Regions from separate parts of the Streptomyces sp. NPDC051105 genome, predicted to be linked through region 2. Evidence: riboswitches for the same ligand, from Rfam matches in the RefSeq annotation. Region 2 holds a riboswitch; the other holds the start of a gene.

What was found. A riboswitch is a leader RNA that binds a small molecule or an ion and turns the genes downstream of it on or off. The one in region 2 is predicted to bind cyclic di-AMP.
Positions count from the first base shown of each region.
Region 1: another riboswitch for cyclic di-AMP. It lies ahead of AB0N16_RS03225 (M23 family metallopeptidase); the one in region 2 lies ahead of AB0N16_RS09860 (transglycosylase SLT domain-containing protein).

Region 1 covers NZ_JBFBBR010000001.1:713,296-716,484, reverse strand. Annotated here, with positions in the region: gene AB0N16_RS03230 (pitrilysin family protein) at 1-1,039, shown strand, start outside; cyclic di-AMP (ydaO/yuaA leader) riboswitch at 1,286-1,449, shown strand; gene AB0N16_RS03225 (M23 family metallopeptidase) at 1,462-2,217, shown strand; gene AB0N16_RS03220 (GntR family transcriptional regulator) at 2,847-3,189, shown strand, end outside.
Region 2 covers NZ_JBFBBR010000003.1:514,640-517,828, forward strand. Annotated here, with positions in the region: cyclic di-AMP (ydaO/yuaA leader) riboswitch at 1,313-1,508, shown strand; gene AB0N16_RS09860 (transglycosylase SLT domain-containing protein) at 1,514-2,002, shown strand; gene AB0N16_RS09865 (HAD family hydrolase) at 2,012-2,818, opposite strand.

The DNA.
Region 1 (3,189 bases), on a different contig from region 2:
CCGCCTGGGCAAGGGACTGGGGCTGCTCTCCGACGCGCTCAGGGCACCCGCCTTCGCCGACAGCGAGGTCGAACGACTGGTCCGTAACCGCCTCGACGAGATCCCGCACGAGCTGGCCAACCCCAGCCGCCGGGCCGCCAAGCAGCTCTACAAGGAACTGTTCCCGTCGACCGCGCGGATGTCCCGTCCGCGCCAGGGCACCGAGGACACCGTAGAGAAGATCGACGCGGCCGCCGTACGCGCGTTCTACGACCGGCATGTGCGGCCCGCCACCGCCACCGCGGTCGTCGTCGGCGACCTCACCGGCATCGACCTGGACGAACTGCTCGGCGAGACCCTGGGCGCCTGGCGCGGCTCCACCGCCCAGCCCCGGCCGGTGCCCCCGGTCTCCGCCGACGACACCGGCCGAGTCGTCATCGTGGACCGCCCCGGAGCCGTCCAGACGCAGCTGCTCATCGGCCGCGTCGGCGCCGACCGGCACGACCGCGTCTGGCCCGCCCAGGTGCTCGGCACCTACTGCCTGGGCGGCACCCTCACCTCGCGCCTGGACCGCGTCCTGCGCGAGGAGAAGGGCTACACCTACGGCGTCCGAGCCTTCGGGCAGGTCCTGCGGTCCGCCCCCGACGGCAGCGGCGCCGCGATGCTCGCCATCAGCGGCTCCGTGGACACCCCGAACACCGGCCCGGCGCTCCAGGACCTGTGGACGGTGCTGCGCACCCTCGCCTCCGGGGGCCTCACGGACGCCGAGCGCGACGTCGCCGTGCAGAACCTCGTCGGCGTGGCGCCGCTCAAGTACGAGACGGCGGCGGCCGTCGCCGGCACCCTGGCCGACCAGGTCGAGCAGCATCTGCCCGACGACTTCCAGGCCACGCTCTACCGGCAACTGGCCGCGACCGGCACGGTGGAGGCCACCGCGGCGGTCGTGAACGCCTTCCCGGTCGACCACCTGGTGACCGTCCTCGTCGGCGACGCGGCGCAGATCAAGGAGCCCGTCGAGGCCCTCGGCATCGGCGAAGTGACGGTCGTCGCCGCGGAGTAGGCGGAGTAAGCCGAGCGAGGCGAGCGGCGAAGCAAGCCGCGCGTCCGGACGAGCGGCACGCGCGCGTGAAGCGGCCCTGGTGACTGTTGCGTCACCAGGGCCGCCGAATGTCCGAATTGGGGCGGAGGTTGCCTGTCTGCCCTGTGGGATGCGCGACAAATGACGTGATCCGTTTGAGCATTGCGAGGACGTCCTCGTAGGTTCTTCCGGGCTGTCCGTCAGGCAATGCGCCGCGCCCGCGGCACCGGACAGCCATCGCCGAGTCCCCGTACGGCGCGAGCCAGGGGAGCCGGGGACCCACACAGTCCCTGGGGTGAATCGGGCGCCCGCGCGAGCCGCGAGGGGGCCCGTAGGAGACCTTCCTGCTCCGAACCCGTCAGCTAACCCGGTAGGCGAGAGGGAAGGAAAGGACCAGCCTCTACATGGCGTTCATGTGCGCCTCCGGGAAGCACCGTCGTCCCGGCCGGGTGAAGCGCACCACCGCGCAGGCCGCCGGTATCGCGGCCCTCACCACCACCGGTGTCATCGGCACCCTCTCGGCCGCCCCCGCGCTCGCCGCCGAGAACTCCGTCGAGCAGACCGGCCTCACCCCGGTCATCACCGTCAGCGACTCGGTCGCCGACCAGATCGACGCCCAGGCCGCCGCGCAGAAGGCCGCCGCCGAGCGCAAGGCGGCCGAGGAGGCCGCGCGCAAGAAGGCCGTGGAGAAGGCCAAGAAGGAGCGCGAGGCCGAGGCACGCGCCGCGCGGGCGGCGGAGCGCAAGCGCCTCAACGCCTTCGTCCCGCCGATCTCCGACTCGTACGTCTCCACCGGCTACAAGACCGGCGGCTCCCTGTGGTCCTCCGGCGCCCACACCGGCATCGACTTCCACGCCGCCACCGGCACGGTGGTGCACGCGGTCGGCATCGGTACGGTCGTCTCCACCGGCTGGGGCGGGTCCTACGGCAACCAGATCGTCATCAAGATGGCCGACGGCATGTACACCCAGTACGGCCACCTGTCGTCGATCGGCGTCTCGGTGGGCCAGAAGGTCACGCCGGGCCAGCAGATCGGCCTCTCCGGCGCGACCGGCAACGTGACCGGCCCCCACCTCCACTTCGAGGCCCGCACGACCCCGGAGTACGGCTCGGACATCGACCCGGTCGCCTACCTCCGCAAGCACGGCGTGAACGTCTGACCGACCACGGCGGGCACGCCTGGCGCGCGGTACCGCACGCCCCGCGCGGGTTACGGCGCGCACGCCCCCGCGCGGCCATCGCGTGAGCGCGGGGAGTGGGGCGCGGGGCGCGGGGCGCGGGGCGCGCGAGCGTGACACCACGGCGTGCGCGTTCTGCGAGAACCCGGCGTGCGCCCCACCCGTGCGTCCCCGGCGTGGATGCCTCCCGGCGCCCCCGGCGTGGACCCCTGCCGCGAGCTCTCAGCGTGCGCCCCTCCCGCGCGATCCCGGCGTGCGCCCCACCCGCGCGTCCCCGGCGTGGATGCCCCCCGGCGCTCCCGGCGTGGACCCCACCCGGGAGCCCCAGTGTGGACGCCCCGCCCCGAGCGCCGCACGAAGGTGTTTCCCCGCGGGCGCATCACACACCTCGATCACGCGCCCCCCGGCGATGAACATGTGACGCCACAGGGCGACAGCCCCGAAGCCCCGGCCGCTCCCCGAGCCGGGGCTTTCGTCGTTTTCGTGACCCCGGTGTCCAAAAAATATGCATGGATTCAGGGCCGCCGTCGGAAATTCCAGCCCATTGCAATAGAGTCACGGAACGGACGCCACTCGGCGGCGTTTCACGGGGATTAAGGCGGAGGTCGGACATGCGTATTCCGGCGCACTCGGTATGCACGGCGATCCGGGACGACATCGTCGCGGGTGTCTACGAGCGCGGCAGCCGGCTCACCGAGGAACTCCTGGCCCGTCGCTACGGCGTCTCGCGCGTCCCCGTCCGCGAGGCCCTGCGCACCCTGGAGGCCGAGGGCTTCGTGGTGACGCGCCGGCACGCGGGTGCGTGCGTCGCGGAACCGACCGAGCAGGAGGCCGCCGACCTGCTGGAGATGCGCCTGCTCCTGGAGCCGCTCGGCGCCTCCCGGGCCGCCCAGCGTCGTACCGAGGCCCACCTCAAGGTGCTGCGGGGACTCGTCAGGCTGGGCCAGGAACGGG
Region 2 (3,189 bases):
GTCCCCGCCCGAGGCGTGAACCGCGTCCCGGACCAGCGCCGTCACCGGGCCCGACGCTGGACCGTCCGGCACACCACCGACCGCGGACGGTCACACCCCCTCCGTCCGACATCACCTGCCCGGAGGTACCCCTTTCGCCGCCCGCCAAAGCCGACGGGGGCATACCGCACCGATCCGCACGCGCACCCCCGTCACTTACGAGATCACGCACGAGGACCTCCGCACACCCTTCGCCGTCCGAACGCGGGCACCCACGCGCGTGTGGCGTCCAGTGACGGACGATCCCACGCACGCCCCCCGCCCCCCACCCGCGCCCCATGGGCCACGGACATGTCTCGACGGACGGGCAGGGCGGGCCCGCGACCGTCGAGCGGCCGACGGCGTGGCCCCTGTGCACCGCGAGCGTGGGCACGGTCGACACCTCTCTGAGACGGCTGCATGTCGCTCCGGACGGCGGCTCTCGCGCCCGAGCCGCTCAAGGCGGTCGCCGTGGCCCGCTCCACGGACGGCCACTGTGACAACGACGCGCGGTGCGGCGGAGGTTCCGCCCCCGCGGTGGACACGCGCGCGTGGACTGCCACCCTGGCCGTCACCCGGTCGGCGAGCCCGCCCCGGTCGGCGAGCCCGCACCCCGCCCTCCGAAGTGACCGGAATCACGTACGCCTGTCGCGTGTGAACTCCCGGCGCACTCCGGGGGCTTGGCCGCCCGATGGCCTTCGAGACGCCCGGGCGGACGAAGCCTCCGGGCGCCCGCCTCCGCACCGCGCATGATCACGGCACGCGCGCGTACCCGGGCCGTACGGAGTTCACTAGGGCGCGCCGGAGAGGCCACACGACCGGATGAACCGGAGGCACAGAACTCGGCGCCGAGCCGGACCCGCCTGGGCCCCACCGGTCCCCCCATCGAGTCGGAATTCCACCGAATAAGGCAATTCGGACAATCTCTTGAATTCCCTGTGACGTAGACCACTTCACCCATCCCCACGAGCACAATCCGCGCGAATGACCCCGAGGCGCTTTTCCACCGATGCCCGGAAAAACGGATTCCGCGAACCCCTATTGTCCGATTCGCCTTAATTGCCATTTTGTGAAGTAGGTCACGCAACCCGGAGTGTCACGACGGCGGCAGGGCCCCCTTTCTCTCCTTTTCTGTGGGCGAGTTGAGGCTTGGCGGCCGCAAAGGATCAAGTGACCCATACGACTCAGATCAAGGTCAATCGGTGTGTTGTGTGAATCAGGCACTTGTTCCGGACATGTGCTCTCGCATACGTTCCCGCTCGCCGGGCGGACGCCGAATCCTGCCGCCGCCCGTCGCGACCCATCGACGAGTCCATTCGCACGGCAGGAGCGGGGAAACCAGGTAAGTCGCCGGACCGGGCGACCGATGTCACCGACGGACGTCGAACCGGAACGGCTAGGGGTGAAGTCGCCTCGCCTTAGGGCGGGGCGGCCGGGCACTCCCCGGGCCCGAACCCGACAGCTCACCTCGCAGGCGACGGAGAGGAACCACGCCATGTCTGCTGCCGCCCAGCACCGCTGTCCCCGCCGTAACCGCATCATCCGCACGCTCGCCATCGCCGGCACCAGCGCCGCCGTTCTCGCCCTCCCGCTCATCGGGGCGACGGCCGCTTCCGCCGCCACCTCCGGCACCTCGACGGCCTCGACGACACTCGCCGGGTACCCGAACAACCTCGACGGCTGGATCCGCGAGTCGCTCGCGATCATGGCCGAGAAGAACATCCCCGGCAGCTACAACGGCATCTACCGCAACGTGATGCGTGAGTCCTCCGGCAACCCGCGGGCCATCAACCTCTGGGACTCCAACGCGGCCGCCGGCATCCCCTCCAAGGGCCTGCTCCAGGTGATCGACCCGACGTTCAAGACGTACCACGTGGACGGCACGTCGTTCGACATCTACGACCCGGTCGCGAACATCACCGCCGCCTGCAACTACGCCGCCGCGCGGTACGGCTCGATGGACAACGTGCACGGCGCGTACTGACCGGCGCCGTCAGCCGAAGAGTCCTTCGAGGACGACGGCGATGCCGTCGTCCTCGTTCGACAAGGTGATCTCGTCGGCCACCGCCTTGAGTTCGGGATGGGCGTTGGCCATGGCCACCCCGTAGGCCGCCCAGTCGAACATGGGGATGTCGTTGGGCATGTCCCCGAAGGCGATGGCCTGTTCGGGGCTCAGCCCCAGATGGCCGGCGGCCAGCGCCAGCCCGGTCGCCTTGGTCACCCCGCACGGCTGGAGCTCGACGGTCCCCGGCCCCGACATGGTGACCGTCGCCAGCGATCCCACCACCGCACGCGCGGTCGCCGCCAGTTCGTCGTCGGACAGGGTGTGGTGGCGCAGCAGCACCTTGCTGATCGGCGCGCACCACAGGTCGTCGCGCCGGCCCACGCGCAGCGCGGGCAGGGTGGGGTGGGGCATCAGATAGCCCGGCTCGATGAGCGTGAGGCCGTCCACGCCGTCCTGGTCGACCGCCGCGTACACCTGCCCGACCTCGGCCTCGATCTTGCCGAGGGCGTTCTCCGCCAGTTCCCGGTCCAGGGTGACCGACCACAGCAGCCGGTCCGCGCCGGCGTCGTACACCTGAGCGCCCTGGCCGCAGACCGCGAGACCCGTGCAGCCGAGGTCGTCCAGGAGGGGACGCACTCTCGGCGCGGGACGGCCGGTCACCACAAGATGCCGGGCACCGGCCCGGCCGGCCCGCGCGAGCGCGGCGAGCGACCGCTCCGACAGGGTGTCGTCGGCGCGCAGCAGCGTGCCGTCCAGGTCGGTGGCGATCAGTGCGTACGGGGTGGGTGCGACCATGATCAGAGAATACGGACAGCACGCCCCTGAGACTCACTGTGCGTTTCGGCCTCAAGTGGCGCCCGCCGTCGCCGTGATGGGGCGATGTCAGTGGGGCGCGTTACGTTGGCGATGGATTGATTGCACCGACCGGACGGGGGCGGCGGTGGTGCGGGGACGGACCGGCAGACTCCCGGGCGCATCCGCTGGACGCGGGCGACCGGGGTGCCGGAGCGGTTCCCGCGTGAGCACGCGGCCGCAGGCCTACGCGCTGTCGTTCGGCATCCGGCGTGTGGAGGGCGACGATCGCAGACCGTACGGGGCGATCGGCCACAACCCCGAGAACCAGTACGAGACCGAACGGAACCCGGCGGACCCGGGCGGGACGCGCT